Regions from separate parts of the Mesorhizobium sp. M5C.F.Ca.ET.164.01.1.1 genome, predicted to be linked through region 2. Evidence: riboswitches for the same ligand, from Rfam matches in the RefSeq annotation. Region 2 holds a riboswitch; the other holds the start of a gene.

Region 1 (16,116 bases), 1.6 Mb from region 2:
AGCAAGTTGCCGCCGAGGCTTACGAAACGGTCAAGGAAGAGGCCGACCGGCAAGTTGGAGATACCGACACGTTAGCAGGCAAGGTCGGCAAAGTTGTGGAATCGACCGCAAAGCGAACCGAGGAAGCCGTTCGCGATCGTTTGCCGGGCTCGTCGGACGGGTCTTCTACCGCCTGATGGCATCGCCACCGGCCTGAATTGACGGGCCTGGTCCAAAGAACTCTGATGTTCAATGGATCTGGACCCAATCCCTTTTGCCTTGGGATCTCGGGGGGTCCGAATTCTCTGCGACTCTCCACAGGAATGGCCGGCGGAGCAGGTCTGCTGGCCATTTTGCTACGGAGCAAACTCGTCGACGGTGTGGGCGGTCTCGTTCTTGAACTCGACTTTCGTGCCCGGCTGCACCATGGAGCCGAGATCTTCGGCATCCCAATTCGTCAGTCGGATGCAGCCATGTGAGAAGGTCGTGCCGATCTTGCCCGGTACGGGCGTGCCGTGGATGCCGTAGCTTTCGATGGAGAGATCGATCCAGACCGATCCCACCGGATTGTTCGGCCCGGCAGCGATGGTGAAGGGCCGCTTGGTCTTGACTCCCTTGAAAGCGAAATCCGGATCGTAGTGATAGGTTGGGTTGCGCACCACGCGCTTGACCTCCGCCGTGCCGCTTGGCGCCGGGTTTCATCGCTGCCAATAGAGGCCGGGTAGACTGCGAGCCATTTGCCGGAAGGGTCGAGCACGCGCACCAGGCGAGCGCCCTTGTCGACCTCAATGCGGGCAACGCCAGCGGGAGGATCGCCCCGGCCAATATCAGGCACCACCAAGGTCGTGCCGGCCTTCCTGAAGCCGATGCCCGGATTGAGCATCCTGAGCAACTGTTCGCTGATATGGAAGCGCTCCGCCAGCCTCTCCGCCGCGGTGCGATAGCCGAGCCGCCGCAGACGGGCCATCCTATCCATGCGAGCCGGAATACGCCTGGTGAAGGGTCCGCGCACATCCTTGCGCGTTACCTCATAGGTGACCAGCACCGGGTCGGTGGAGGTCGCCATGAGCTTGCTCCAGGTCTCCGGGGTGAGCTTGCCATCGGGAGGGAGTCCGTTCGCCGCCTGAAAGGCGCCGACTGCCTTGGCGAAGTTCGCTGAAAGGTTACCGTCAATCAGCCCAGGCGAGAAGCGGGCGCGATCCAAGAGAATCTGCGCCTTCAGCACGGTCGGATCGACACCCTTCGGTTCGCCGGCGGCGAACTGGGCCTGATTGACGGTGGCTAGGTCCAGCTTGGCCGCCCCCGTCCCGCCGCATGCCAGGGCAAGCGTCGCGGCGAAGACGAGGAGAAACCTTATCATCGATAGCCTCGCTGGGACTGCAACAAGAGCCCGCCTCTATGACGCGGCACGGCCCTGTGTGGTTCCTTCGCTCCAGCGATATTCTGAATTGAAGCGACATGACCGAAGAGCCGTGTAGCTGCGATAGCTGTCCAACGGATTGGCGATGGATTGCTTGATTTAACGCCGTCAGCCTACCTCTCTCAAAATAAAGTCGTGCAGCATCTTGGCCGCCGGCGACAGCACGCGATTTTTTACGGTGATCAGACTGTAAGGCCTGACCTCGATGTCGAATTCGGTCTGGACGACGTCGATGGCGCCGGCCAGCCCCTCGGGGTTCTGGATGAATTTCGCCACCTGGATCGACACCGGCGCGATGGCGTCCGACTGCGCGACCATGACCAGGGTCAGCAGCAGCGAACTGGTGTTGAGGATGCGGTCCGGCAGCGCGATGTTGCGGTTCAGGAAATTGCTTTCCATCGCCTGGCGCAACGGCGAGCCGCCCGACTGGAAAACCCAGTCGTAGGCGGCGGTCTCCTCCAGCCGCACCGCCTTGCCCTTAGCAAGCGGGTGGCCGCGGCGCACGATCAGGCAGGCTTTTTCGACACCGATGACGCGAGCCTCGAACAGCCGTGGATTGAGATCGTCGGGGATGCGCGCGATGATGAAATCGTGACGCGTGGCGATCAGCTCGCGCGCCAGCACATTGGAGGTCTCGACCTGCATGGTGATCTCGATGCGCGGATAGATGCGCCGGATTTCGCGGATCGCCGGCACGGCGAGCTCGATCGCAGGGGCCGTCACCGCGCCGAGGAATACCGAGCCGCCCTTGCCCGCCTTGAGCTCGGATATCTCGCGGTCGACTTCACGCATCTCAAGCAGGATCGAACGTGCGCGCCTCGCCAATGCCTTGCCATAAGGCGTCAGCGTGATGCCGCGCGGCAGCCTTTCGCACAGCTTGACATCGAGCACCGCCTCCATCTCGGCGATCATCCGCGAGGCGGCGGGCTGCGAAATGTTCATGACCTGGGCTGCCGCGCTGACCCGGCCATGGTCATCGAGGGCTGCGATCATACGCATGTGGCGCAGGCTGAGGCCGCTGCGCAGCAGGGTTTCTCCGTCGCCGGGGGGTTCTTCGTAACTGGCTGAAAGTCCACCAGGATTCCGCAGCGCTGCCATGATCTTTGTTTGCTCCCCACTCATCGCCGGTCGGCAATCCGGCCAAGTCTTCGTCGGCTTTCAATATACCAGTTTCGGTATAGCAACCATCAAAGATCGCATTTGACAGTTATGGCAAAGAGCCACACCCTTTGCGCGTCCTGAAGCTTGACCGTCGCCAGCGAGAAAAATCGCATCGACTGGAACCAGAGTCTCAGGGCCGATTGGGAGGATACCGGAGATCGATATGGCGGCAGCGGCGCGTTTTGGCGCTCCTGCACGATCGCGCGGCCCACGAAACCCAGGGTGCGCGTCCATCAACCAGGGAGAGTTAATGTGAAGATCATCAAGACACTGGCCGCCGTCGCGGCCCTTAGCATCGCGGCCATGACGGTCCCGGCGCAGGCAGGCGAAGGCCTCATCGGCGTGCTGATGCCCACCAAGACCTCGCAGCGCTGGATCAACGACGGCGACGCCGTCAAGTCCCAGCTCGAGGCTCTGGGCTACACTGTCGATCTGCAGTATGCGCAGGACGACATCCCCAATCAGCTCAGCCAGCTGGAAAACGAAATCACCAAGGGCCCGAAGGCACTGATCATCGCCTCGATCGACGGCACCACGATGTCGGACGCGCTGCAGAAGGCGGCTGACGCCGGCGTCGTCGTCGTCGCCTATGACCGGCTGATCAAGAAGACCCCGAATGTCGACTACTACACCACGTTCGACAATTTCGGCGTCGGCGTCATCCAGGCCAAATCGCTGCTCAAGGGCCTCGGCTATCCCGAGAACAAGGGTCCGTTCAACGTCGAGCTGTTCGGCGGTTCGCCGGACGACAACAACGCCTTCTTCTTCTACGACGGCGCGATGTCCGTTCTGCAGCCGCTGATCGACGACAAGACCCTCGTGGTGAAGTCCGGCCAGATGGGCATGGACAAGGTCGGCACGCTCCGCTGGCTGGCAGCGACCGCCCAGGCCCGCATGGACAATCTGCTGTCCGCCAACTACTCGGATGGCAGCCGCGTCGATGGCGTGCTCTCGCCGTATGACGGTCTGTCGCGCGGCATCATCGCCTCGTTGCGCGCAGTCGGTTACGGCACGGCCGATCAGCCCTGGCCAATCGTCACCGGCCAGGATGCCGAAACCGCTTCGGTCAAGGCGATCATCGCCGGCGAGCAGTACTCGACGGTGTTCAAGGACACCCGCGAACTCGCCAAGGCGACGGTCGAGCTCGTCGACAAGGTGCTCTCAGGCGGCAAGCCGGAAGGCCTCGACACCACGACCTACAACAACGACGTCAAGGTCGTCCCCTCGATCCTGCTGACGCCGCATGAAGTCGACAAGTCGAACTACCAGGCGCTGGTGGTCGATTCCGGCTACATCAAGGCCGAAGAGCTGAAGTAACCGCAGTTTTAAAACCCGGGGTCCTGCGTAGCGCAGGACCCCTTTTCGATAGCGAGTGACCCCGGTACTGTTACCGGACCTCGGAGGAGTGGTATTCCTGATGGCCTCGACGATTTTGGAGATGCGTGACATCACCAAGACGTTTCCCGGCGTCAAGGCGCTGTCGAATGTCAACCTCAGCGTCGAGGAAGGCGAGATCCACGCCGTTGTCGGCGAGAACGGCGCCGGCAAATCGACGCTGATGAAAGTGCTGTCGGGCGTGTATCCATCCGGCACTTATGAAGGCGAAATCATCTATCGCGGCGATGAGTGCCATTTCAAAGGCATCCACGACAGCGAGCGCCGCGGCATCGTCATCATCCACCAGGAACTCGCGCTGGTTCCGATGCTGTCGATCGCCGAAAACATCTTTCTCGGCAACGAGCACGCCAGATACGGTGTCATCGACTGGAACGCCAACGGGACGCGCACCAGCGCTCTGCTCAAGAAGGTGGGCCTTAAGGAAGACCCCAAGACGCTGATTACCAATATCGGCGTCGGCAAGCAGCAATTGGTCGAGATCGCCAAGGCGCTCAGCAAGGAAGTGCAGCTGCTGATCCTCGACGAACCGACGGCGAGCCTGTCCGAAAAGGACAGCCAGGCGCTGCTCGACTTGCTGCTCGAATTCAAGCGGCAGGGCATCACCTCGATCCTGATCTCGCACAAGCTCAACGAAATCAACCGGGTCGCCGACAAGGTCACGATCATCCGCGACGGGCGGACCATCGAGACGCTGCCTAAGAAAGACATTTCGGAAGACCGCATCATCACCTCGATGGTCGGCCGCTCGCTGGACGACCGTTATCCGTCGCGCGAGCCCGAGATCGGTGAGATCGTGCTCCAGGTGAGGAACTGGTCGGTCTATCACCCGATCCATGCCGAGCGGCAAGTGATCAAGGGCATCGACATCGACGTCCGCAAGGGCGAGGTGGTGGGTATCGCCGGGCTGATGGGCGCCGGACGCACCGAATTCGCGATGAGCCTGTTCGGCCGCTCCTATGGCCGCCGCATCACGGGCGAGGTGCTGCTCAAGGGCAAGCCCATCGATGTCTCCTCCGTCAGCAAGGCAGTGGAACACGGCATCGCTTACGTCACCGAGGACCGCAAGACCTACGGTCTCAACCTGATCGATCATATCAAGCACAACATCACGCTGGCCAATCTTCCCGGCGTATCGCGCCATAGCGTGATCGACGACATGCGCGAGCTCGCCGTCGCCAACGACTACAAGGCCAAAACCAACATCCGCTCGTCCAGCGTTTATCAGATGACCGGCAACCTATCGGGCGGCAATCAGCAGAAGGTGGTGCTGTCGAAGTGGCTGTTCGCCAATCCGGAGGTGCTGATCCTCGACGAGCCGACGCGCGGCATCGACGTCGGCGCCAAGTATGAAATCTACACGATCATCGCGCGTCTCGCCTCGGAGGGTAAGGCGATCATCGTCATCTCGTCGGAGATGCCCGAACTGCTCGGCATCACCGACCGCATCTATGTCATGAACGAAGGACGTATCGTCGGCGAAATGGTGGCGAGCGATGCCAGCCAGGAAAAGATTATGCGCGCCATCGTTCGCGGAGAAGGAAAAGCATCATGAGCACCGAAAGCGCTCCCGTCCCGAAAAGCGGCGTCGCCGAAGATGTGCAGCAGGGCCCGCGCGTTGCCGTCTCGGCGCTGGTCACCAACCTGCGCGAATACGGCCTGATCCTGGCGCTTATCGCCATCATGGTATTCTTCCAGTACACGACGTCCGGAACGCTGTTCAAGCCGGTGAACTTGAGTAACCTGGTGCAGCAGAACAGCTTCATCATCGTGATGGCGCTGGGCATGCTGCTGGTGATCGTCTCCGGCCATATCGATCTCAGCGTCGGGTCCGTCGCCGGTTTCATCGGTGCGCTGGCGGCGATGATGATGGTCATCTGGCCTCTCGGCCCTTTCAGCAATCCGCTGGTGGTGTCGATCATCTGCCTGATCATCGGCGGCGCGATCGGCGCGGGACAAGGCTACTGGATCGCTTATCACCGAATACCGAGCTTCATCGTCACGCTTGCGGGGATGCTGATCTTCCGCGGCATCTGCCAAGCGCTGCTGGGTGGCGGGTCTTCCGTGGGGCCGCTTCCAGCCGGCTTCAAGGCGCTCAGTTCCGGCTTCATTCCAGACGTGATCGGCTCGTTGACGCTGATCCCGCCGGTCGTGAACGCCGCCGGCAAGACCATCGTCGGCAGCGGGCTGACGCTGCACATGACGACGATCGTGATCGGCCTCGTTGCCGTGCTCGCCTATGCCTATTTCGGGCTCAGGGCACGGCGCAGCCGCGAGCGGCATGGCTACGAAGCCGAACCCTTCACGCTGTTCGTCGTCAAGACCCTGGTGACCAGCGCTCTGGCGCTTTTTCTGGTCTACCAATTCGCCACCTACAGAGGTCTGCCAATCGTTCTCGTAGTGATGGGCGTGCTGATCTCGCTGTTCGTCTTCGTTACCAAACGCATGACGGTCGGCCGCCGTATCTACGCAATGGGCGGCAATGCCAAGGCGGCTCAGCTATCGGGTATCAAGACCGAGCGGCTGACCCTGATGGTGTTCATCAATATGGGCGTGCTCTCGGCGCTCGGCGGGCTGATCATTGCGGCGCGCCTTGGCCAGGCGGTGCCGGCGGCCGGCCTCGGCAGCGAACTCGACGTCATCGCCGCTGTGTTCATCGGCGGCGCTTCGGCGATGGGCGGCGTCGGTCAAGTTATAGGCGCGGTGGTGGGCGGTTTCATCATGGGCGTCATGAACAACGGCATGTCGATCATGGGCGTCAATGTCGATTGGCAACAGGTGGTCAAAGGCCTGGTGCTGCTCGGCGCCGTGGTCTTCGACGTCTACAACAAGAACAAGGCTTGAGGGCGAGGGGACTCATGCATGTCGCCAAACGTGTGCAGCGTGTTGGGACAACGGCATGCATAAAAACAAGGATTAAAGCGGGCCTCTTTTCAAACGCGGCGCGCTTGTAGGAGGCACGGGTCACATCGCGGCGCTGCCGGGCGGCGCAAAGAAGTCCCCCAAGGGGACCGGGCCCGCGAGCGCAATCCGGACGAAGAGTTCACCAGTGGCGCGGATACCATCCGAGCCGCGCTGGTCAAGGTTTGCCAACCCGGCAGCCAGGCCAAAGGCAATTGAGAGAGGGTACATCATGCTGATCTCCCAGATCCTCGACGACGCAGAGACCATTCGCGTCGTTGCCCGCAACGGCGGCAAGACTCGGATCATCAACGGCGCCCGCAGCGTCTATTCGCTGGCGATGGAGGCCGCGCGCACCGGCACCGGACTTGTCGCCCTGATTGAGCGCAAGGGCTTCGGTGAAGCGCTCGACCTCGATGCCGCCTACAAGAAGGGGCGGCTGTTGTCGCCAATCAACCATCCCGACCCGGCGCATCTCCATCTCACCGGCACAGGGCTGACGCATCTCGGCTCCGCGGCGACCCGCGATTCCATGCACAAGAAGCTCAGCACCGACGGCGAAGAGCAGCTCACCGATTCCATGAAGATGTTCCGCATGGGCCTGGAGGGTGGCAAGCCCGCCAAGGGCCAGACGGGCGTGCAGCCGGAATGGTTCTACAAGGGCAACGGCACCATGGCGGTGGCGCCCGGTGCGGCACTTTTATCGCCCGCTTTCGCCCAGGATGCAGGCGAGGAGCCGGAAGTCGCCGGCATCTATGTAATCGGCGACGACGGCGTCCCGTTCCGCGTCGGCTTCACACTGTCAAACGAGTTTTCCGACCACGTCACCGAGCGCGTGAACTATCTTTTCCTCGCCCATTCCAAGCTGCGCAACGCTTCGTTCGGGCCGGAGATCCTGATCGGCGACCTGCCCTCCGACGTCAGGGGTAACTCGCGCATCCTTCGCGACGGCAAGCTGTTGTGGGAAAAGCCGTTCCTGTCGGGCGAGGCGAACATGTCGCACACCATCGCCAATCTCGAACATCACCACTTCAAGTATTCGGCCTTCCGCCAGCCGGGAGACGTTCATGTGCACATGTTCGGCACGGCAACACTGTCCTTCGCCGACGGCATCAGGACCGAAGCCGGCGACGTCTTCGAGATCGAGGCCAAGGATTTCGGCCTGCCGCTGCGCAACCCGCTTGAGATCGAGCAACCGGTGAAGGTCGCCGTGAAGGCGCTTTGATTGTGTGATCTCCCCCTTGAGGGGGACATGTCGCCGAAGGCGACAGAGGGGGTCGTCTCACATAAATCGCCAACGCCGTCTCTCGTGGCGGAACGGCGTTGGCGCTTTACGCGCAGCGACCCTCTCTGGCCTGCTGGCCATCTCCCCCTCAAGGGGGGAGATTGGCAGCCTCAATAAATATCGAAATCGAAATATTTGGCCTGGATCTTCTTGTAGGTGCCATCTGCGACGATCGCATCGATCGCGGCGTTGAGTTTCTCGCGCAGCGCATTGTCTTCCTTGCGCACGGCGATACCGGCTTCGGTCTCGGTGCCCTTGACGTCGCCGACCATCTTGCAGCAGCCGTCGCTCGACTTCTTCATCCAGTCCATCAGCACGAATTTGTCCGAAAGGACGGCATCGAGACGGCCGTTCATCAGGTCGGCGACCGCCTCCTCCTGGGTCGGATAGAGCTTCGCCTCGGCGCCGGCCTTGCTATAGACATCCTGGGCATAGTCGGCCTGGGTGGTCGAAGCCTGGGCGCCGACTGTCTTGCCGGCGAGTGCGGCGGGTTCGGTCGAGGCAATATCGCTGTCCTTCAAGGCCACCAGCGAAAGCGGCGTGGTATAGTATTTGTTGGTGAAGGAGACCTGCTTCTTGCGCTCCTCGGTAATGCTCATGGACGCGATGATGGCGTCGAACTTTCTGGCCTGGAGCGCCGGGATCATGCCCTCCCAGTCCTGCGTGACAAGTTCGCATTCGACCTTCATCTGAGCGCAAAGCGCATTGGCGATGTCGATGTCGAAGCCGGTGAGCTTGCCATCCGCGGTGATGGTGTTGAACGGCGGATAGGCGCCTTCGGTAGCGATCTTCAATTTTTCCTGTGCTTGCGCCGATAAGGACCCGGCGGCCATCACCAGCATGGCAGCTGTTGCTGCCGATGCGATCCATCTTGAAATCTGCATTTCTTTGTTCCCTTGGTTTCAACTACCTTGACGGTTGGGCACAGCCAAGCACGGCCCGCAAGGTCAGGCAAGCACAGTCTGATTGATCGGGATATCAGCGCGCGGCGCGGAAATGTTTGGACAGTTTCAGGCCCTGTGCCTGATAGTTCGAGCCGAGATCTGTGCCGTAGAGCGCTTGCGGCCGCTTCAGCATATGCTCGTAGACCAGCCGTCCGACGATCTGGCCGTGGTCGAGGATGAACGGCACTTCGTGGCTGCGCACTTCGAGCACAGCCCTGCTGCCGGTGCCGCCGGCCGCCGAATGGCCGAAGCCCGGATCAAAGAAACCGGCATAGTGGACACGGAATTCGCCAACCAGCGGATCGAAGGGCGTCATTTCGGCGGCATAGAGCGGCGGCACATGCACCGCCTCCTGGCTGACGAGGATATAGAATTCATCGGGATCGAGCACCAGTTCGCCGGCACCGCTCTTGTAGAGCGGCTCCCAGAAATCGACAACATCCTGTGCGGCGCGCTTGTCGACATCGACGAGGCCGGTGTGGTGCTTGCCGCGGTAGCCGACCAGCCCGTCCTTGTCGCCATCGAGGTCGATCGACAGTGCGATGCCGCCGCCGGAAATGTTCGGCGGCTCGGTCGCGACGAGCGTCTCGGCACGATGCAATTCGTGCAGCTCGCTTTCCGACAAAAGCGCATTGCCGGTGCGGAACCTGATCTGCGACAGCCGCGAGCCGGCACGGACGACGATCGGAAAGGTGCGCGGGCTGACTTCCAGATAGAGCGGGCCGTTGTAGCCGGCAGCGATCTTGTCGAACTCGTGGCCGCGATCGGTCATCACGCGGGTGAAGATGTCGAGCCGTCCGGTCGAGCTCTTCGGGTTGGCCGAGGCCGAAACGTTTGCCGGAAGCGCCAGGCTCTCAAGCAGCGGCACGATATAGACGCAGCCCGTCTCCAGCACCGCGCCATCAGCGAGATCGATTTCGTGCAGCTTCAGGCGGTCGAGTTTTTCAGCAACCCTGTGGTTCGGGCCGGGGAGGAAGGAGGCGCGCACCCGCCAGGCCTTGTCACCAAGCCTGAGGTCGAGGCTGGCCGGCTGGACCTGGTCGGCATCGAGCCCGCGCGGCGACTTCAGCGCGCCCGACTGGAACAGCGCGGAAATGTCCTGATCGGGAAGAATGCCTGTCTGCCGCAAAGTCTGGCTCCGCTCGAAGGCCGGGCGTGGTCTCGTTTTGTCGCAGGTTCCTGCCGCGGAACCCGCTGGTACAAACCTCTTAATCATGCCGGCAATTGACGCAAGCGCGGTGCGGGTCTAAAGGGTCGTTATCCCGTGGTGATTTGGCCGGTCGGCTTGCAGCCACGTTAAACAAGTCGCTAAAGGACCGTCGGGCCGAAAGGCCGTATGGACCGGTTGCGACTTTCGCGGCCGGTTTTTTTGTATGTGGGCCATTTTTGGTGTTTGGAACAAGGTGATGACGAGCAACAAGCGCAACTGGAAGCCTCAGACCGCACTCGTGCATGCGGGAACGCTGCGTTCCGGCTTCGGCGAGACCTCCGAGGCGATGTATCTCACGCAAGGCTATGTCTACGATACGGCGCAGGCGGCGGAAGCCCGCTTCAAGGGCGAGGAACCGGGCTTCATCTATTCGCGCTATGCCAATCCGACGGTCGACATGTTCGAGAAGCGCATGTGTGCGCTGGAAGGTGCCGAAGATGCCCGCGCCACAGCATCCGGCATGGCGGCGGTTACAGCGGCGTTGCTGTGCAGCGCCAAGGCCGGCGACCACATCGTGGCGGCGCGCGCGCTGTTCGGCTCCTGCCGCTGGGTGGTCGAGACGCTGGCGCCGAAATACGGCATCGAGGCGACGCTGGTCGATGGCACGGAAATCGCCAATTGGGGAAAGGCGGTCAGGCCCAACACCAAGCTGTTCTTCCTTGAAAGCCCGACCAATCCGACGCTGGAAGTCGTCGACATCGCAGCCGTCGCCTCGCTTGCCGATTCGATCGGCGCGCGGCTGATCGTCGACAATGTCTTTGCCACGCCCTTGCAGCAGAAGCCGTTGCAGCTCGGCGCTCATATCGTCGTCTATTCGGCGACCAAGCACATCGACGGCCAGGGGCGCTGCCTCGGCGGCATCATCCTGTCGGACAAGAAGTGGATCGACGAGAATTTGCACGACTACTTCCGCCACACCGGCCCCAGCCTGTCGCCCTTCAACGCCTGGACGCTGCTGAAGGGCCTGGAGACGCTGCCGCTGCGCGTGCGCCAGCAGACGGAAAGTGCCGGCCGGATCGCTGACTTCCTCGCCGAGCGATCGGAAATTGTCCGCGTCATCTACCCCGGCCGCGCCGATCACCCGCAGGCGGCTGTGGTCAAGAAGCAGATGTCGGGCGGCTCGACGCTGATCTGCCTCGACGTCAAGGGCGGCAAGCAGGCGGCCTTCGCCTTCCAGAACGCGCTCGATATCGTGCTGATCTCTAACAATCTGGGTGACGCCAAGAGCCTGATCACCCATCCCGCGACGACGACACACAAGAATCTGAGCGACGAGGCGCGCGCCGAACTCGGCATCGGGCCAGGCACGCTCAGGCTGTCCGTCGGCCTGGAGGACACCGACGACCTGCTCGAAGACATCGAGCAGGCCCTGAAAGCCGCCAGATAGGTATATGCACTGGGCGGTGTCGCTCGAATCGTCAAAATCAGGCGCGGTCAGGCGCCCGACGGGGTCTCTTCCAATTCCGCAACGGCGCTGGTGTGGATGGTCATCGTGTTGCCGCGCCAGTCGACGGCACCGCTGAGCCAGCCACGCGCCCAGACAATCGGCAGGATGCAATCGCGCACCATCATCGCCGGGATCATGCGCAGCGACAGGTGCCAGCCCTTGGCCGAGGCGAGAGCGCATTCCGGGAGATAGGCGACTACCAGCACAGCGAGGGCGGTTGCCGACAGGCTGAAACCGGCGCCTGCTGCCGCAACCAACGCAAGCACCAGCGGCGGGGCCGCTCCGATCAGGAGCTCGGGCGCGAAGAACAGTGGGAAGGTGACGCGACGCAGGCGTGCCCAGCGGGCCTGGCGCGACCAGATTTCGCCAAGCCTGCGCAAACCGAGCGGCTGCTCGAAGGGCGAGCCGACGAGATTGACGCGCAGTCCGAGCCCGTTGACCAGCTTGGTCGCGGCGGCATCCTCGGCAATCTCGGCTGCAAGCGCACGGATGCCGCCATTGGCGTCGAGCATCGGCTTGTTCCACAACATGCTCTTGCCTTGGGCAAAACCGAGGCCGAGCGCCTCTCCGGTATATTGCCAGCGCGCCTGCAGCGTGTTGAGGAAGGCGCATTCGACCTCCGCCCAGAACCCGTCCGGCCGCGAGCCGATCGGCGTCGAGCAAACAAGACCGGTTTCCGGCCGCCATGCCGCCATCAGATGCTGGACATAGTCCCTCGGCATCAGGACGTTGGAATCGGCAAGGATGACCCAGCGGTGGCGCGCGGCCTCCCAGCCCTTCACGCAATTGTTGAGTTTCGGATTGCCGCTGATGCGGTCGTCGCCGACGAGCAGCCGGGCCGGCACGGCTGGAAAAAGGGCAATCGCATCGGTGATCGGCCCGACCACCGGGTCGTCGGCATGGGCGACGCAGAAGATGAGCTCATAGCGCGGCCAGTCGAGCGAGAAGGCGCGCTCGAGCGTTTCCTCGGCAAACGGCTCGACGCCGCGCGACGGCACGACGATCGACACCGGCGGCGCCTTGCCGGCTGGCGGCGCGATCCTGCCAGGCCGCTTCAGCTTGAACGAAGCGAGCAGGATGCTGGCGACATTGACGAGAAGCAGAGCTGTGGAAAGCAAGGCGGCTGTGACTGTCAATTCCATCGATATCTGGTCGCTCCAGAAAAAACCGGCCGCATGGAAGCCGTTTTCAACAGTTCGACAGAATGCTGAGTCGCCGGCCCTGCACACCATCATTGTCATGTGTCACTTAAATGACATTGTTCTTCGGCACCTGCGCGCAAAGGAGTCGGGCAACGACGGGAAGCCTCCCCGTTGACCAAACTGCGGAGAGCGTCGAATGTTCCGTCTGCATATTGTGGAGTAGTCTATGTACAGCGCCGTTACGCGCAACATCGAAGTACAGGTCAGGCCGTTCTATCTGGAAGATCGCTCCGACCCGTCGGAGAACCGCTATGTCTGGGGCTACCAGGTGACCATCGACAACCAGTCGGATGAATTCGTACAACTCCTGTCACGCTATTGGCATATCACCGACGGCACTGGCCGGGTCGAGGAAGTGCGCGGCGCCGGCGTTGTCGGCGACCAGCCCGAACTCAACCCCGGCGACAGTTATCAATATACGTCTGGCTGCCCGCTCTCGACACCGTCCGGCATCATGGTCGGCCACTATACGATGCGCAACAAGCGAGGCGAGACGTTCGACGTCGCCATCCCCGCCTTTTCGCTCGACCTGCCGGGCACGCGGCGCACCGTCAACTGACCAGCTAGACCTGATCCATCCCGATAGAATCGGGATGGGCTCCAACTCTTAGACCAGGACCTTTCCCGAACCGAAGGTCAGCGAAGCAAAAAACGCTTTCCACTTTTCGATGCGCGGACTTTGGTCGGGATCATGGTCTACTGCGCCGCAGAAAACTCCGTCGGATCGAAGTCATATTGCTTCGAGCAGAATTCGCAGGCGACATGAATGCCGCCATCCTCGCTGCTGTCCCTGATCTCGTCGGCTGAGAAACCTTCGAGTATGCCGCGGATCTTCTCCCTGGAGCATGAGCACTCGTCGGCTACCGGTACGCCGCCGAAGACGCGGACGCCGTGCTCGTGGAACAGCCGGTAAAGCAACCGCTCGGCGCCGATCGTCGGGTCGATCAGTTCCGTCGGCTCGATGGTGCCAAGCAATGCCAGCAGTTCCTGCCAGGAATTGTCGGCCGGATCATGGATCTCATCGCGCGGATCGCCGTCGCCGCCCGGAAGATCGGGCACGCGCATGCGTTCCGCCGATTGCGGCAGGAATTGCGCAAGGATGCCACCGGCACGCCATTGCTCGCGGGCACCGCCGACACCGGGCGTCAACAGCTTGGCCACCGAGAGTCTGAGGTCGGTCGGGATCTGTTCCGACTGGCGAAAATAGGTGCGCGCGGCCTCCTCCAGTGTCTCGCCGTCGAGCTGGACGATGCCCTGATAGCGCTGCGTGTGGGCGCCCTGGTCGATGGTCAGCGCCAGGACACCGCTGCCGAGCAGCGTCTGCTGCGAGGTCTCGCCGGCAGATGTCAGTGCCTCCAGCCGGTCGGCATCGAAGCGCGCATAGGCGCGCAGCGCCTGCGGCGTGGAAAAATCCGCAACCAGCATATCGACCGGCCCGTCCGTGCGGGTCTGCAGGATGAACTTGCCTTCGAACTTGAGCGAGGTGCCGAGCAGCACTGTCAGCACGCAAGCTTCCGCCAGCAAGCGCGCGACCGGCTGGGGGTAGTCATGACGGCTGAGGATCGCGTCGAGCATCGGCCCGAGCTGGACGGTGCGCCCGCGCACGTCGAGCGGGCCGACCTCGAAGGGCACGACATGATCGTCGCCGGCGTAGCCGAATTCGCCGAGTTTGGGTTGATGTTCAGCCAATTGATGAGTTTCCAACATGACAAAGCTCCGGGGCGCGGCCATGCCGCCCTCCGGGGCGCATGCGTCGAAACGCGCTCGATTTGCGTGATGCGGCTGAGATAGGCATCACGTACTCCCGGATCAAGGCGGTCCGGATCAAGCGCCCAGACACCAGGCCAAAACCGCCTTCTGGGCGTGGAGCCGGTTCTCGGCCTCGTCGAACACCACCGAATGTGGCCCGTCGATGACCTCGTCGGTGACCTCCTCACCGCGATGCGCCGGCAGGCAGTGCATGAATAACGCGTCGGCTTTTGCCTTCGCCATCAGCGCCGCATTGACCTGGTAGGGTGAGAAGACATTGTGGCCGCGAGCACGGTGCTCCTGGCCCATCGACACCCAGCAGTCGGTGACGACGCAGTCGGCCTGGTGGACCGCCTCCTCAGGCGAGCGGGTGAAATTCAACTTGCCGCCATGCGCCGTCGACCAATCGACATGCTTCTGCGCCGGCTCGCTGCCTTCCGGCACGGCAACGTTCAGGTTGAAGCGGAACCGCGCCGAGGCCTCCAGCAGCGAATGCAGCACGTTGTTGCCGTCGCCGGTCCAGGCGATCGTCTTGCCGGCGACCGGACCGCGATGCTCCTCGAAAGTCATGATGTCGGCCATCAGCTGGCACGGATGGGTATCGTCGGTCAGCCCGTTGATGACGGGAACGGTGGCGTTCTCGGTCAGCTCCAGCAGCCGGTCATGCGATGTGGTTCGGATCATGATCGCATCGACATAGCGCGACAGCACCTTGGCCGTGTCGGCGATGGTTTCGGAGCGGCCGAGCTGCATCTCGGTGCCGGTCAGCATGATGGTCTCGCCGCCGAGTTGGCGCATGCCGACGTCGAAGGATACGCGCGTGCGCGTCGACGGCTTGTCGAAGATCATCGCCAGCACCTTGCCTTCGAGCGGTTTTGTCCGCTCGCCAGCCTTGAGCCTTGCCTTTCGCACGACGGCATCGTCCAGCATGAAGCGCAGATCGCCCTCGGAAACGGCGGAAAGATCGGTGAAATGGCGAAGGCTCATTTGGGGTCTTTCGACTGTTACTTCGCGGCAGCCGCGGCTATGGCATCGGCCAGGCCCCTGGCGCCGGCGCGGATGCGGTCGAGCGCTTCATGGATCTCGGCCTCGGTGACGGTGAGTGGCGGCAGCAGGCGAAGGACGTTGTCACCAGCCGGAACCGCCAGCAGATGCTGGTCGCGCAACGCCATATTTACCTTGGTGTTAAGTGCGGCGCATTTCAGGCCGAGCATCAGGCCGGTGCCCCTGATGTCTTCGATGATATCAGGAAATTCGTCGGCGACACCCGCCAGCCCCTGCTTCAGCAGCAACGCCTTGCGCTGGACATCCTCCAGGAAACCGTCCTCCAGCACCACGTCGAGCACGGCGTTGCCGACCGCCATCGCCAGCGGATTGCCGCCGAAAGTGGTGCCGTGCACGCCGGCAGTCATGCCGACGGCCG
Region 2 (16,116 bases):
GAAAGACGTCGAGCGACCGGCTCTCAAGCCAGTCCGTGTCAGGGCCGGCGCGATCGAACCACCCCCGGCCGTCGCCGCAGCCTACCAAGAGACGTAGCCGGCGATACTCAGCCAAGCTTTATTTCGCCGTGATCGCGGCGAAAGATTGCCGGCATCGTGCCAAAGTTCGCGGCGTTGGACCCATGCTTGACGCGCTTAAAACGCGTCCCGTTGAAGAGATTCATGCGACACGCTTTAAGCCTTTGTTTCTATGCCTGTCGTTACCTCAAAACCGCTTCGCACCTTTGGGCGACATGCATCAGCCTGCTTGCCTGCCTTGACTGCGCTCAGGCAGCACCACTGGCCGCGCCTGCCGATACCATTGCAGTGGACGTCGAACTGGTGCTGGCGGTCGACATTTCGCACTCGATGAACGAAAGGGAATTCGCCCTGCAGCGCGCCGGCTACGTCGAGGCGCTGCGCCACCCCGACTTCATCAATGCGGTGCGTTCGGGTGTGACCGGCCGCATCGCGCTGGCCTATTTCGAATGGGCAGGCACCGTCCGCGACGATGCGGTCATTGCCTGGCAGGTCATCGATAACGCTGAGAGCGCCGACGCATTCGCCGACAAGATCGAGGCGCGCCCGTTCAGGAGCTTTCGCGGCACCTCCATTTCCGGTGCGCTCGGCTTCGGCGCCAAGCTTTTGGATGGAGCCGCTTTCGAGGCGACGCGCAGCGTCATCGACATTTCAGGCGATGGCCCCAACAATACCGGGATTCCCGTCACCACGACACGCGACGCCGCGGTGGCAAAGGGTATCGTCATCAACGGCCTGCCGATCCTGGTCAGCCCGTCGCCCAGCTTCAGCCATCTCGACCAATACTATGCCGATTGCGTTACCGGCGGGCCAGGCTCCTTCGTGCTGCCGGTCTATGCCGCTTCCGAATTCGTGACCGCCATACGCCGCAAGCTGATCCTAGAGGTCAGCGGTGTTGCCGGTCCCGGGGCCGATCGCGGGCCGATCCGGGTCGATGCGGCAGCACCGGTCGACTGTTTGCAAGGCGAGCGCGACCGGCGGTTTTTCTCCGATCCGTATTTTCCGGAACTTAATCGCTAGCTGGTCGGGCAGGCCGAGCGCCATATTGGCCGAAGAAGCGACGGCCGTTATCGCCTCAGCAGGAACACCGCTTGCTGGCCAAAGAAATTCCAGAACCACCATGGCATCGAGAGGCCGATTTTCTGGCCATTGGCGTCGAGCGCGGTTGCCCTTTCCACCGTTGCGCCGAGCTCCTCGCAGAGATTGACGAAGTCGCGGATGGTGCAGAAATGGATGTTGGGTGTGTCGTACCAGGAATAGGGCAGGTCCTTGGTCACCGGCATCCGCCCTTCGAGGAACAGCGAAAGGCGCACCCGCCAGTGGCCGAAATTGGGGAAGGAAACGATGGCGTGCTTGCCGATCCTGAGCAACTCGTCGAGCACCAGCTTCGGGTTGCGGGTCGCCTGCAAGGTCTGCGACAGGACGACGAAATCGAAACCCTTGTCAGGATAGAATTTGAGGTCCTTGTCGGCGTCGCCCTGGATGACGGACAGGCCGCGCGCCACGCATTCGTTGACGCCGCGCTGCGACAGTTCCATCCCGCGGCCGTCGACCTGCTTCGTCGCCTGCAGCAATTCGAGCAGCAGGCCATCGCCGGAACCGACGTCCAGCACCCGCGACTGCGGCGGGATGAGATCGGCGACGACTTCGAGGTCGACGCGCTGGGCGTGGTTGACACTCATGATCTCGCCTTTTGCCTGGCGCATGATCCTGATCCGAAAAGTCTGCAACTTTTCGGTGTCATGCGCTGATGCCTGGCTAATGATGCCGGTCCGGAAAGCCTGCAATCTTCAGGGGTCATGCGCTGAGCCCCCTGGCGCGGGCCGCCGAGGCGATGAAGCCGTTGATGGCCGCGAACAGCTCCGGCTCGTCGAGCAGGAAGGCGTCGTGGCCGCGATCGGTCTCGATCTCGACGAAGGACACCGAGGCGCCGGCTGCATTCAGCGCGTGAACGACCGAGCGGCTCTCCTCGGTCGGGAACAGCCAATCGCTTGTGAAGGAGACCAGGCAGAAACGGGTCCTGGTGCCCGCAAAGGCGTCGGCCAGTCGGCCGCCATGGTCGGCGGCGAGGTCGAAATAATCCATCGCCCGGGTCATGTAGAGATAGGAGTTGGCGTCGAAGCGGTCGACGAAGGTCATGCCCTGATGGCGCAGATAGCTCTCAATCTGGAAGTCGGCGTCGAAGCCGAAGGTGAGCGCTTCACGGTCCTGCAGGTTGCGGCCGAATTTCCGGTGCAGGGCCGCTTCCGACAGGTAGGTGATGTGAGCGGCCATACGCGCCACCGCCAGCCCCTTTTCCGGGCGCTTGCCCTGCTCGAAATATTTGCCGCCATTCCAGTCCGGATCGGCCATCACCGCTTGCCGGCCGACTTCATGGAAGGCGATGTTCTGCGAGGAATGGCGCGCGCCGGTGGCGATCGGCAGCGCCGAGAAAACGCGCTCCGGATAGCTCGACGCCCATTGCAGCACCTGCATGCCGCCCATCGAGCCGCCGAGCACTGAGAACAGTTTTTCGATGCCGAAATGGTCGACCAGCATCAACTGCGCCCGCACCATGTCGCGGATGGTGATGATCGGCAGGTCAAGCCCGTAGGGCTTGCCGGTGGCTGGATTGGTCGAGGCGGGGCCGGTCGAGCCGAGACAGCCGCCGATGACGTTTGAGCAGATTACAAAGAAGCGGCTGGTGTCGATGATCTTGCCGGGGCCGATCAGCACTTCCCACCAGCCCGGCTTGCCGGTCACCGGATTGGTGCTGGCGACATGCTGGTCGCCGGTCAGCGCATGGCAGACGAGGATGGCGTTGGAGCGGGCGTCGTTGAGCGTGCCGTAAGTCTTGTAGGCGATCTGGAACGGTGACAGCAGTGTGCCGGCGTCGAGCTTGAGCGGCTTGTCGGCACCGAAACGCAACACCGGGCTCGACGGCTCGTCGGCCTCGTTGTTGGTTTTTTTAGTGCGCAGCGCGACCATCGCATCCTCTTACATTAACCCATCGCGTTTTCCGAAAACCGATTCCGGTTTTCGGGTCGATGCGATATCCGGCCGGCTACGGATAGCAAAAAAACCGGCATTGCCCTCGCAAAGCCGGTTACAGAATGCAAACGGCCCTTTAGCGAGTTGTTTAACGTGGCTGCAAGCCGACCGGCCAAATCACCACGGGATTTCGCCTTTCTTCTAGGACCGGCGCGCCTCGGCGTCAACGGCCAGTCGCTCACCCATGATCGCCGCCTCTCGACATTCCAGGCCGCGGCTTGTATTTCCGCTGCGGCTTCCCGGGCGGAAGCGTTCTCGACGGATTTTTGCAATATGAACCAGGCATCGGATCAGGCACGTCCAACGCCCCGCGCGGGGATCATGGACATCGAAGCCTATGTGCCGGGCAAAAGCACGGCGCCGGCCGGCATCGCCAAGATCTATAAATTGTCGTCGAACGAGAACCCGCTCGGCCCCTCGCCGAAGGCGATAGAAGCCGCGCGTGACGTTGCGGCCAAACTCGACATATATCCCGACGGCACTGCCAGGCGCCTGCGGGAGGCAATCGCCGAGGTGCATGGCCTCAACCCGGCGAACATCGTCTGTTCGAATGGTTCCGACGAGATTCTGGGCCTGCTTGCGCAGACCTATCTCGCGCCCGGCGATGAAGCTGTCATCACCGAACACGCCTTCATGGTCTACAAGATCTACATCCAGTCGGCAGGTGCTGTCCCGGTGTCGATCAAGGAAACCAATGAGCGCGCCGACGTCGATGCGATCCTCGCTGCGGTGACGCCGCGGACCAGGATCATCTTCCTCGCCAATCCGAACAACCCGACCGGTACCTATCTGCCATTCCAGGAGGTGCGCCGCCTGCATGCCGGCCTGCCTGGGAACGTGCTTCTGGTGCTGGATGCAGCCTATGCCGAATATGTCCGCCGCAACGACTATGAAGCCGGCGTCGAACTGGTGGCTGGCGCAGAAAACGTGGTCATGACCCGCACCTTCTCCAAGCTCGGCCTCGGCGGCGCGCGGATCGGCTGGATGTACGCACCGATGCATATCATCGACGCGATCAACCGCGTGCGAGGTCCCTTCAACGTCAACGCGACGGCGATCGAGGCCGGCATTGCCGCGATCCGCGACCGCGCCCATGTCGAGCGCAGCGTGGCGCATAACGAGACCTGGCTGCGATGGGTGAGCGAGGAGTTGACTAAGCTCGGACTGCGGGTGACGCCGAGCGTCGGCAATTTCGTGCTCATCCACTTTCCCGAGGACCAAAAGCATTCGGCGGCGGCTGCGGACGATTACCTCTCAGCGCGCGGCTACATATTGCGGCGCGTTTCCGGCTACGGCTTCCCGAATGCACTGCGCATGAGCATCGGCACCGGAGAGGCCAATCGCGGCGTTGTCGCCGCCCTCGCGACATTTCTGAAAAGCTGAACCCCGAAAAGCTGAAACAATGACATCACCGATGTTCGAAAAGATCGCGCTGGTCGGCATCGGCCTTATCGGCTCGTCGCTGGCCCGCGTCATCCGTCGCGAAGGCCTTGCCCGCCACATTGCCATCTCGACACGCAGCGAAACGACGCTAGCGCGGGCGAGGGAACTTGGCCTCGGCTCCTCCTACACGATGGACGCGAAAGAGGCGGTCCGCAATGCCGACTTGGTCATCGTTTCGGTGCCGGTCGGCTCTTCGGGCGAGGTCGCCGCCGAAATCGCACCGGCGCTGAAGCAGGGCGCCATCCTCACCGACGTCGGCTCGACCAAGGCGTCGGTCATTGCGCAGATGCAGCCGCATGTGCCTGCCGGCGTGCATTTCATTCCCGGCCATCCGTTGGCCGGCACTGAAAAATCGGGTCCGGACGCTGGCTTTGCCGAACTGTTCGAAAACCGCTGGTGCATCTTCACGCCGTTGCCCGGCACCGATCCGGCAGCATTGGAAAATCTCTCGGAATTCTGGCGCCGCTGCGGTTCCAATATCGATACGATGGACCCCCAGCATCATGACATGACATTGGCCATCGTCTCGCATCTGCCGCACATCATCGCCTACAACATCGTCGGCACCGCCGACGACCTGGAGTCAGTGACCAAGTCCGAGGTCATCAAATATTCGGCCTCCGGCTTTCGCGACTTCACTCGCCTTGCCGCGTCCGACCCGACGATGTGGCGGGATGTCTGCCTGCACAACAAGGATGCCATCCTCGAAATGCTGGCGCGGTTCTCGGAAGATCTGGCCTCGCTGCAGCGGGCGATCCGCTGGGGCGACGGCGAAAAGCTGTTCGACCTGTTCACCCGCACCCGCGCCGTCCGCCGCTCGATCATTGAGGCCGGCCAGGACATCGATGTGCCGGACTTTGGCCGGCAGGCGGTCGAGCACCCATCCAAGGCATAGAGCATCGGACCCAAAAGTGGGTACCGGCTTTGGGGAATCCGATGCTCAAACAAAGGCAGAGCGGCGGTGGTACGATTCGATTTGAAAGCCCGCCGCTTTCTCAGGCCGGCCAATGAGCCGCCATCATCGCCAGTGTCTCGGCCCTGTCCGGCGCGCCCAGCCTGCCGCCGAACCGCAGGCATTTGAGCGCGGCGGCGGCGCTGGCAAACCGCAAGGTCTGTTCGACCGGCATCGCCTCCGCCAGCCCGACGGCAAAGGCGCCGTGAAACACGTCGCCAGCGGCAAGCGTGTCCACTGCCTTGATCCTTGGCGCCGCGACATGGCGCACGGACGCGACCGAGCGGTCGAACCACCAGCTTCCCGCCGAGCCGCCGGTCACCGCTACGAATGCATCGGTGCGTCCGGCCAACGCTTCACAGGCCTTTTGCGGGCCTTGCTCCTCGCCGCAGAGGATGAATGCCGCTGGCTCCGACGCGACGATGTGCGAGGCGAGCGGAAACAGGCGTTCCAGCACGTCTCGTGGAGCGGTGTCGGCGTCCAGTATGGCTGGACGGCCGATTGCGCGCGCCGCCGCCATGGCCAGAGCTGCTGCGCCCGGCCAGCGCACATCGACCAGGACGGCGTCGAATGGGGTGAGGTCCTGGGTGGGGAGGGCCTCGGGGTCGGCCTGGGCGAGCTTGTCATAAAAAGGAACGATGATGCGCTCGCCATGCGTATCGACCAAGATGGCCGACAGTGCCGAACGCGCGCCGGTGACGCGCCGGACAAAGCTGCAATTGACGCCTTCGGCCTCGATCCCGGCGACCAGCTGATCGCCGACGGGGTCGTCTCCCGCGCTCGCCCACAGCGATACGTCCGCGCCGAGCCGGCGTGCGGCGCAGGCCGCGCTCGAAGCCATGCCCGAGGCGATCTGGACGCCGTCGGCCGCGATGAACTTGCCCTGACGTGTCGGAAGCGTGTCGACGCGTAGGATCGTATCGAGCGTCAGCGCGCCAACACTCAGGATCTTCACCGGGCGGTTCATTTATCTTCCTGTTTGACCATGATCTTTTCCGAACTGGAGGTTCGCAATCTTGGTCTAATCGACCGGCTTGATCCTGCCCAGCGGGATAAAACCGAGCGAGGCCTTGCCCTTAACGACCTTGAGCGGCATCGACGGTTCGTTGCCTAGCAGCGCCAGCCCGGCAAAGCCTGTTTTGATCTGGCTCTTCTGCTCGGGAATGGCCTTGCCGAGGATTGCCGCCACCGCCTTCGGATCGCTGAGCTTGATCATCAAATCGGCGTCGATCAGCCCGTCGGCATCGACCGAAACCGGTCCGGAAACGGTGATACGCGCAGTTCCCGACGACAGATCGAGCTTGCCGATATCGACCGCCTGGCCGCGCAGGCTCCTTGACTGCGTGTTGATCAGCGCCACGCCGTTCTTCAGCGTCACGTCGCCGCTGCCGTCGAGCGGCGGCAGCACGCGACCATCGATGGCGTCCGGGTCGATTTGGAGATCAGTAAAACTCCCGGCATAGTCGATGTCCTGGCCGTTCGGACGCAATTGTCCGGCCGCCGTCCCGGCGCTGAACAGCTCGACCGGGTCTGTGCCATCCGCCGGATCGGTCTGGCCGGACAGGCCCTCTGCCTCCAGCGAAATGCTCCGGGGCAGCGGCCAGGACAATTTCAAGTTCGCTCGCAGATTATCCCAGTCGATCCATAGCGGGGTCATCCCCGGAACGGAGGTCCTGAGCGGTCCCCGCAGGTCGACGCCAGGCGACAGGATCTGGGTGATGTGCGTAGCCGCGTGGAGGCTGCCGAGCGAGGCGGCGACGTTCCTTGTGTCGTCTTGATAAGCCAGCCTGTCGCAGGAAACGGCGAAGCTCGAGGGATAGCCGCTGACCGTGAGATTGGCGCAGTCCGCCTCGATGCCATTGCCGTCGAGCTCGGCCACCGCTTTGCCGGCTTCGCTCTTGACCTTGTCTGCCAGGTAGAACCAGCCGGCGCTGTAGAGGCCGAACAGCACGACAATGAAAGCGCCGAGCCAGAGCAGCCGGCGGAGAAAATTCGGCGGGCGTTCGTCACTTGACGTCATGCTGCGGCTCTCGTTGGCGCGTGTTGCAGAGGGGACTGTCGTTTCCGGCAACATCAGGTAGACGGAGGAGGATCGAAAAAACACCGATTCCAGTGCGGTGCCGCAACAGGCTTGGCGATATGGGCGATTTTTGGGTTTTTGGCTACGGTTCGCTGATCTGGCGGCCGGGATTTGCGCATGTCGAGACGCGGCGCGCCCGCCTTCACGGCTACCGCCGGTCGCTGTGCGTCTACTCCTTCGTGCATCGCGGCACGCGCGAACGGCCCGGCCTGGTGCTCGGCCTCGACCGTGGGGGCTCCTGCATCGGGCTGGCTTTCCGCGTCCCCGGCGATCTGCGCAACGAGGTCATTACCTATCTGCGCGAGCGCGAGCTGGTCACCAATGTCTATCGCGAGCGCATGCTTAGCATTCGCCTCGACAGTGACGGTATGAACGGGGGCGAGATTGTCCCGGCGGTCGCCTATGTCGTCGACCGTACCCACGAGCAATATGCCGGTGCGCTCGATGCGGCCGATGCGGCGACCGTCGTTCGCGGCGCCGTCGGCCAGTCGGGAAAGAACGAGGACTACGTGCTCAGCACGCTGGAGCACCTCGAAGCGCTTGGGATCCGCGACCACTGGCTGGAAGAAGTGGCGAAACGGATTGGGTCGTGATCTTCTTTCGTTGTTTGACCATGATCTTTCCGAAAACCGGTTCCACTTTTTGCTTCGCTGACCTTCGGTTCGGGATCATGGTCCGGGCTACATCCTGAAAATCTGCTTCCCGAGATCGGCGCGATCCAGGCTGTTTGTCACGGCGAGCTCGAACTCCGCCAGCGGATGGATGCCGCCGACAGGGACATGGAAATCGGGTTGGCCGAAGATGTCAACAATCTCGCGCAACACCGGCCGGTCGGCTTCGACAGGCGGCGAAAAGAAGTAGCGGTAGATATTTGCCCTGATCTCGATGCCGCTCAGCAGCACGTCGAAATTGTGCAGTTCGAAAAGCTCGCTGCTCATGCCGCCATTGATGACCATCTGCCCGCCCATCGCGAGGGTGCGGATCAATTCGCCACTGGCGGGTCCGCCGACATTATCGATGATCCCGTTCAACCCGGCGCCGCCGGTCATGTCCATGACCGCTTCCCTGATACGGACCTTCAAATCCGACAGATCGAGGATGGCGGTGGCACCAAGCCCCTTCAGGTCCAGCCTGTCGTGAGAGCGTCGCACGACCGCGATCACGTTGATGCCGCGCCGTTGGGCGAACTGCATCACAATCGTCGAAACCGATGAATAGCCGGCCGTGACGGCCAGCCACTGTCCAGGCTGCACACGGGAATCCGCCAGCAGGTCCCAGGCGGTGATGGGGTTCACCATCTGCCCGGCGCGTTCGACCGGATAGTTGGCGGGCAGCGGGATCAGCCATTCGGCCGGAACGGCCGCATATTCGGCCCAGCTGTTGTAGTAGCTGAATGCGACAAGCGTGCCCGGTTTCAAAGCGACGTTGGCGCCCACGGCCTCGACAATGCCGGCGCCATGGTTTCCGGCGATCTGCCGGGGCAAATGCGGCTTCTTCGGTTCGGGATAGAGGTTCTGGATGAACAGGAAGTCGCCAGGGTTGACCGAGGCGGAGATCATCCTGACCAGCACCTCGCCGTCGCCAATTCGCGGCATGGGCACGTCGTGCAGATAGAGCACGTCCCGCGGCGAGCCGATTGCGTCGAACACGATTGCTTTCATCTCGGCCTCCAATAACGGGCGATCTGGTCATGCAATCTGGACGCGGCCAGATCGCAGGCACCGATGTTTGCATCGGCGTCGAGGAATCTAAGCTCGCTGGCAAAAATCGGAATTGGCAGATTTGACAATCTATGTGCTAAACTTGCCATAGCTGTTCAAAAGGAGGCATCTTGGACAATCGTTCCGTCCACGCCGTGATCTGGCTGCCGTCGACCTTTTATTCCGCCGTCGCCGCGACACTTGTCGAAATGTTCGAACTGGTGAACACCATTCGCGGCGCGCCGGCGATTTCGTTCGAATTCGTGGCGCGGCAGGCCGACGCCACTACGGCGCCTGGGATTTCCTTCGTTACCAGACGCGAACCCTCGCAGCGCATGAACCTGCTGATCCTGCTGGCCATGCCCGGCATGCAAATCCCGGAGCTGGTTGCCGCGCTGGAGGAAGAGAGCCGCCACGCCGCGCCGCTTATCGCAAGCGCGCAACGCGACGGTGCCATCATCGCCGCGCATTGCGGGGCCGGTTTCTTCCTGGCAGACGCCGGTCTTCTCGACAGAAAGCGCGCGACGATCTCCTGGTGGCTGAAAACCGATGCCCAGCGCCGCTTTCCGAAGGTGCGTTGGGACGCATCACGTGTGCTGATCGGGGACGGACGAATCTACACCTGCGGCGGCGGTTTTTCAGGCCTGGAGCTCGGCAAGGCGCTTCTGCGGGATCTTGGCTTCGCCAGGGAGGAGCGCCTGGTTCGCAAATTGCTGGTGCTGCCGCCGTCGCGGCAGATCCAGACACCCTACGAGTTCCCGCTCACCGATCTGCTGCCTTCGCAAGAACCGTTCCGCGACCGGCTCGAAGCTTTATCCAGGAAACAGCTCGGAGCGCTCGACCTTGCCTTCCTCGGCGCGCAACTAGGTCTGTCACCGCGAACGCTGGCGCGCCGGTTTTCCGATGAATTGCACACCACTCCCGGTCGATGGATCCAGGACCGGCGCCTTGAGGCCGCGAAAACACTTCTTGAAAGCACCAAACTCGGTATTTCGGAAATATGCTACCAGGTCGGCTACCGGGATACGGCCTCATTCAGCCGGCTTTTCAACCGCGTGGTCGGGCTGCCGCCTGGTGAATACCGGCGCCAGAGCCAGTAGCTCACCGGCCGGAACGTGGATCGCGCCCCCGGATCGCGCCCTTGTGAAGCACTGGTCCGTCGGAAAGGATGGCGAGGCCTTTGACCTCGGCGCGGTAAGACCTAGGTTAAGCCAGGGCCTTTCGCCCGCTCCTTTCCATTCCCCCACGGAGATCAATCGTGCAGAAACGTCGTCTCGGTCAAACCGACCTGTCCATCGCGCCGCTAGTCCTGGGCGGCAACGTCTTCGGCTGGACCGCCGACGAGAAAACCTCTTTCGACCTGCTCGACCGCTTCGTCGATGCCGGTCTCAACGCCATCGACACCGCCGATTCCTATTCCCGCTGGGTTCCCGGCAACAAAGGCGGCGAATCCGAAACCATCATCGGCAAATGGATGAAGAGCCGCGGCAACCGCGACAAGGTCGTGGTGATCACCAAGGTCGGGTCGGATATGGGTCAGGGCAGGAAAGACCTCTCCGCCGCCTATGTCGAAAAGGCCATCGATGCGTCGCTGAAGCGGCTGCAGACCGATGTCGTCGATCTCTATCTGTCGCACTGGCCGGATCCGACGACCCCCTACGAGGAAACGCTCGGCGCCTATGAAAAGCTGCTCGCCGAGGGCAAGATCCGCTACGTCGGCGCCTCCAACCTCGATGCCGGCCAGGTGCGCGCCGCGCTCGATGTGGCAAGCCTGCGGGGCCTGCCGCGCTATGCGGTGCTGCAGCCGGAGTACAACCTTTATGACCGCGCCTCCTTCGATGGGCCGCTCCGCGATCTGTGCATGGCCGAGGATATCGGCGTCATCACCTATTTCAGCCTCGCCAAGGGGTTTTTGAGCGGCAAATACCGAAGCGAGGCCGATCTTGGCCAAAGCGAGCGCGGCGAGGATGTGAAGGACTACCTTAACGCACGCGGCATGTGCATCCTGGCGGCACTCGACGCCGTGTCGGCACGTCACTCGGCCAAGCAGGCGGAAGTAGCGCTCGCCTGGATCATCGCACGGCCCGGCGTCACCGCGCCGATCGCCAGCGCCACGACACCGGACCAGGTCGACAGCCTAATCCGCGCCGCATCATTGAAGCTCAGTCCAGACGATATCGCCGAGCTCGACAGCGCGAGTGCATAGAGGCCAGCGCGAAGCGGCGGCTTGCTCAAACAGCAGCCAACGATCGTGCGCGGCCTGCCCGGAAGGCTGCCGCACGATCGTTCAAGACGCCCTGCTCTGCCCTGCCATACCATTGATCGCATCGCGTCGGGATACTGGTATACAGATGGCCGAGCAGGTCTTTTCCCATCCGGAACTATGGCGGCAATTGCTGGCGCTTATCCTGGCATCGGCGGTCGTGATGGGCAGTCCGGGGCCGGCGACGATAAGCGTCACCGCCATTGGCGCCGCCTTCGGCCTGCGCGGTTCGCTTCGCTACGCCTCGGGCATCATTCTTGGTACGGTTGCCGTGCTTTTGGTCGTGACGACCGGCATCACGGCCATGCTTTCCTCTGTGCCCAAGCTCACACCGCTCCTGGCGGTCGCGTCGGCGACCTACATCCTCTACCTCGCCTTCAAAATAGCAACGGCTCCGCCTTTGGCTGCGCGTACCGGCGGGGCGGCACGTCCCACATTCCTGGGTGGGTTTGTTCTGGCCGTCGCCAACCCCAAAGCCTATGTGGCGATCGCCGCCGTCTTCGCCGGCACGTCGTCGACCGATGAGCTCGATGCAGGACTCAAGCTTGCGGTCCTCGCCTCGATGATCGTCGCCATCCATGCCCTTTGGCTTCTCGCCGGGGCCGCGTTTGCGCGCTTTCTGCGCAAACCGCTGGCTTCGCGGATCATCAATCTGACGTTCGCGGCGATACTGGTTTTGACCACGGCGTTGGCTGTGATTCCCTAGGGGGCCCTACCGGTCAGACGGGCGGCTCAGGCCCGGGTATCGGAGGCCAATTCCCTTAGCCGCTTCACCGCCGTCGGCGGCAAGGGCGGCGGGTTCGGCGCACGGGACGCCTCGACAAGCAGCTGGTCGCAGGCGGCTTCCGTCTCGCCGATCAGCCGTTCCATGAATTCCTGTTTGTCCAACCCGGGTGGGATCGGCGGCAGGAAGCGGGCCTTGATCGTCCCGGGATAACGCAGGAATTTCCGGCGCGGCCAGTAGAGGCCGGCGACATGGGCGACCGGCACCACCGGAATGCCAAGCTGCGCATAGATCTCGACGATGCCGTATTTGTAGGCCGGCTCGTCGCCCGGCGCTCGGCGCGTACCCTCGGGATAGATGATCAGCTGGCGGGGATTGCGCGCCAGCTCCTGTTTGGTCGCGGCGACGACTGCCTTCAATGCTTTCGAGCGGCTGCCGCGGTCGACCGGGATCATCCGCATTTTCAAGATGTACCAGCCGAAGAACGGGATCCAGGTCAGTTCCCGCTTCAGGATGTAGATCGGATCCTGCAGGAGGGGGAAAAAGGCAATCGCATCCCAGAAGGATTGATGCTTGGGCGCCAGGATGAAGGAGCCTTCGGGCAGGTTTTCCTGGCCGGTGATCTCGCTTTTGGTGCCGGCGATCTTGTCATAGAGCCACATGCTTGTGCGCGACCAGAATTTCGGCACGAACCAGGCGCGGTGGCGCGGTGACAGGAAATAGTACGGGGTCCAGAGGATCATCTGGACGATCAGATTGACATAGAAGACGAAGTTGAACGCCAGCGAGCGGATAAGGAGCATGGGAGAAGTGCCCGGTGAGGAGGTGTGCGTTGGTTACACCAAGCGCGGGCAAAAAGGAAACGATGCGAAATCGATCCGACTTTGACCCGCTATCCGTTCGTCAGGCCTGCCACGTCGCTTGCATCAGCCGCTTCTTCAGGCGAGGGGCGGCGAAATCGACGAACGCACGCAGTTTCACTGGCAGCAGACCCTGGCCGGCATGCACGAGACTGACCGGCCATGGCTGCGGCTCGAATGCCTCCAGCACGGTGCAGAGTGTGCCCGCCCGCACCGCAGCTGTGATCTGGTAGGAAAGCACCCTCGTCATCCCGGCGCCGGCAACCGCGGCATCGACCGCCGCTTCCGCGGTGTTGACCCGAAGCCGTGAGCGGATCGGAACAGCGAGCTCGGTCTTGCCGGTGGCAAAAGTCCATGCGGCGGGAGCGGTGAGCCCTTCGAAGGTGATGCAGCTGTGTGCCGCGAGGTCTCTCGGGGTCTCCGGCATGCCGTGCTCGGCCAGATAGGCCGGGCTCGCGCAAACAACGCGCCGGATCGAGCCGATACGGGTGGCCACCAGGCTCGAGTCGGGAAGCTCGCCTATGCGGACGGCGAGATCGATGTGCTCCTCGCTCAACTGGGTTATCCGGTCCGCGAGCATCAGGCGGATAGCCACGTCGGGGTAGGCGGCGAGGAAGCCGGTGACGACCGGCAGCACATGCAGGCGGCCAAAGACGATCGGTGCGGTGATGATCAGTTCGCCGGTAGGGGCGATGTATTCGCCGGCGGCGGTCCGCTCGGCCTCGCCGACCTCGTCGAGAATGCGACGGCAGGCAGCGAGGTAGGCGTGACCCGCGTCGGTCAGCGTCAGCTGCCGCGTCGAGCGGTTCAGGAGACGCGCCTTCAGATGCCGCTCCAAGTCGGAGACCTTGCGGCTGACCGTTGCAAGTGGGATGCCGAAACGGCGACCGGCGGCCGAAAGGCTGCCGGCCTCCACCGCGGCGACGAAAAGCGACATGGCCTCGAGGCGATCCATGGTTCTCCCGAAAAATGGAAGGATCAATTGCAAATATGACAGCTACATCCGAAACATGGAAGGGGGCATGTTTGGTGGCGAAGCTGATCGACGAGAAGGAAGTGCCCATGCCCCGTATCTCTACACCTGCGTCCATAGAGGCGGCGCCAGCTGCGTCGCAGCCGATGTTGCATGCCGTCGAGAAGCAACTCGGCGTCGTCCCAAATCTCTTCAGGCTCGTTTCCAATAGCCCGGCTGCGCTGGAAGGCTATCTCAGTCTGTCCGGAGCGCTTGCCAAGGGCCGCCTTCCCGCGCCGACGCGCGAGCGCATCGCTCTGGCGGTCGCCGAGATCAATGGCTGCAGCTACTGCCTTTCCGCCCACACCTATCTCGGCAAGAACCTCGCCAAGCTTGACGATGCCGAGATGGTCGCCAATCGCGGCGGCGGGTCCAACGACCCCAAGGCCGCCGCAGCGGTGCGTTTCGCCGCTAAGATTGCGCGCGACCGTGGACATATCGGTGACGAGGATCTCAGCGCCGTCAGGCTCGCAGGCTACGACGATGCGCAGATTATCGAGATCGTCCAGCATGTCGCTCTCAATGTCTGGACCAATTATATCAATGAGGTTGCCAGGACGGAGATCGACTTTCCGGTCGTTTCTGCCCGCAGGGCAGCTGAATTCAGCAACCGTGAGCCCATCGCAAGGAGTTCCCATGGCTGAAAGCCGCCCGCCGCTCCCGCCATTCACCGCCGAGACCGCCGCACAGAAGGCACGCATGGCGGAGGATGCCTGGAACTCCCGTGATCCGGCACGGGTCGCGCTTGCGTACACAATCGACAGTCGCTGGCGCAACCGGGCCGAGTTCCTGCAAGGGCGCGACGCCATCCAGACCTTCCTCACACGCAAATGGGGTCGCGAACGCGACTACCGGCTCATCAAGGAGGTTTGGGCCTTCCGCGACAATCGTATCGCCGTACGTTTCGCATATGAATGGCACGACGACAGCGGCTCGTGGTTTCGCAGCTACGGCAACGAGAACTGGGAGTTCGATGAACATGGATTGATGCGCTTGCGCATCGCCAGCATCAACGACCTGCCGATCCGCGAGGCCGACCGCAAATATCATTGGCCGCTCGGCCGCCGGCCGGACGACCATCCCTCTCTGACGGAACTCGGCCTTTGAAGGAGGCTTTCCATGAACGCTCACGTCTTCACCAGCGATGTCGCCTTTACGCCAACCGTCAAGGCGATCCAGGCCCGAAAAGGCTCACGCGTGGCCTATGCCCGCGTCGAGGAGCGCGGCGGCTGGCAAGCTGATATAACGCCCGATCTCGCCGCCTTCATCGAGGCGCAGACCAGCGTCTTCCTGTCGACGGCCAATGGTGACGGCCAGCCCTACATCCAGCATCGCGGCGGGCCGGCCGGCTTTCTCAAGGTGCTCGACGAGCGGACGATCGGCTTCGCCGATTTCTCCGGCAACAGGCAATTCATCACCCAGGGCAATCTGGACGACAACCCCCGCGCTTTCCTGTTCCTGATCGACTATGCGCACCGGCAGCGCATCAAGATCTGGGGCAGTGCGCGTGTCGTCGAGGACGACGCCGAACTGATGGCGAAGCTGATGCCGGAAGGCTACAAGGCGCGCCCCGAGCAAATCATCCTGTTCACGGTTTCCGCCTGGGATTCCAATTGCCCGCAGCACATACCACAGCGGTTCGAAGCGGCCGATGTGGCGGCGGCGCTGGCCGAGAGGGACAAGCGTATCGAACGTCTCGAACAGGAGATCGCGCGCCTGCGCAGCGCCTCATGCGCCACGGTCAAGGAATGATACAGGTTCCAGATCGGCTCAGTTCGGCGCAGCAGCGTCTGCCAGCGCGATGCCGGTCGGCGTTGGCTTCACCGGCACGATGCCGCGCGCCAGCGCCAGCAGATATTTGTTATATTCGGTGAACAGCACGCGCAGCGCCCTGGGCTTGGTCAGCCAGCCGCCATTGCCGAGGTTGCTGTTGACAACCGGATAGGGCTCGAGCTTGGCCTTGTGCAGCAGCCG

Evidence for each region. Region 2 has a riboswitch for S-adenosylmethionine ahead of EN807_RS08075 (homoserine O-acetyltransferase). Riboswitches for the same ligand answer to the same signal wherever they lie in the genome.
Region 1: another riboswitch for S-adenosylmethionine. It lies ahead of EN807_RS00345 (O-succinylhomoserine sulfhydrylase); the one in region 2 lies ahead of EN807_RS08075 (homoserine O-acetyltransferase).

The regions. Positions count from the first base shown of each region.
Region 1 covers NZ_SRTG01000001.1:59,942-76,057, forward strand. Annotated here, with positions in the region: gene EN807_RS00300 (hypothetical protein) at 1-176, shown strand, start outside; gene EN807_RS36300 (L,D-transpeptidase) at 336-641, opposite strand; partial or broken gene EN807_RS36305 (hypothetical protein) at 1,106-1,339, opposite strand; gene EN807_RS00310 (LysR family transcriptional regulator) at 1,508-2,497, opposite strand; gene chvE (multiple monosaccharide ABC transporter substrate-binding protein) at 2,813-3,877, shown strand; gene mmsA (multiple monosaccharide ABC transporter ATP-binding protein) at 3,978-5,510, shown strand; gene mmsB (multiple monosaccharide ABC transporter permease) at 5,507-6,799, shown strand; gene EN807_RS35360 (hypothetical protein) at 6,920-7,090, opposite strand; gene araD1 (AraD1 family protein) at 7,089-8,081, shown strand; gene EN807_RS00335 (ABC transporter substrate-binding protein) at 8,252-9,025, opposite strand; gene EN807_RS00340 (2'-deoxycytidine 5'-triphosphate deaminase) at 9,120-10,214, opposite strand; SAM riboswitch at 10,340-10,417, shown strand; gene EN807_RS00345 (O-succinylhomoserine sulfhydrylase) at 10,492-11,682, shown strand; gene EN807_RS00350 (ceramide glucosyltransferase) at 11,730-12,884, opposite strand; gene apaG (Co2+/Mg2+ efflux protein ApaG) at 13,111-13,503, shown strand; gene EN807_RS00360 (Hsp33 family molecular chaperone) at 13,641-14,675, opposite strand; gene argF (ornithine carbamoyltransferase) at 14,769-15,680, opposite strand; gene EN807_RS00370 (aspartate aminotransferase family protein) at 15,698-16,116, opposite strand, start outside.
Region 2 covers NZ_SRTG01000001.1:1,639,258-1,655,373, forward strand. Annotated here, with positions in the region: gene EN807_RS08060 (ABC transporter ATP-binding protein/permease) at 1-97, shown strand, start outside; gene EN807_RS08065 (DUF1194 domain-containing protein) at 298-1,098, shown strand; gene metW (methionine biosynthesis protein MetW) at 1,146-1,760, opposite strand; gene EN807_RS08075 (homoserine O-acetyltransferase) at 1,876-3,045, opposite strand; SAM riboswitch at 3,165-3,242, opposite strand; gene hisC (histidinol-phosphate transaminase) at 3,382-4,491, shown strand; gene EN807_RS08085 (prephenate/arogenate dehydrogenase family protein) at 4,511-5,446, shown strand; gene EN807_RS08090 (sugar kinase) at 5,547-6,470, opposite strand; gene EN807_RS08095 (DUF2125 domain-containing protein) at 6,525-7,523, opposite strand; gene EN807_RS08100 (gamma-glutamylcyclotransferase) at 7,643-8,176, shown strand; gene EN807_RS08105 (zinc-binding dehydrogenase) at 8,264-9,244, opposite strand; gene EN807_RS08110 (helix-turn-helix domain-containing protein) at 9,415-10,383, shown strand; gene EN807_RS08115 (aldo/keto reductase) at 10,542-11,489, shown strand; gene EN807_RS08120 (LysE family translocator) at 11,635-12,252, shown strand; gene EN807_RS08125 (1-acyl-sn-glycerol-3-phosphate acyltransferase) at 12,279-13,073, opposite strand; gene EN807_RS08130 (LysR family transcriptional regulator) at 13,174-14,085, opposite strand; gene EN807_RS08135 (carboxymuconolactone decarboxylase family protein) at 14,193-14,786, shown strand; gene EN807_RS08140 (DUF1348 family protein) at 14,779-15,249, shown strand; gene EN807_RS08145 (pyridoxamine 5'-phosphate oxidase family protein) at 15,262-15,894, shown strand; gene EN807_RS08150 (YdcF family protein) at 15,913-16,116, opposite strand, start outside.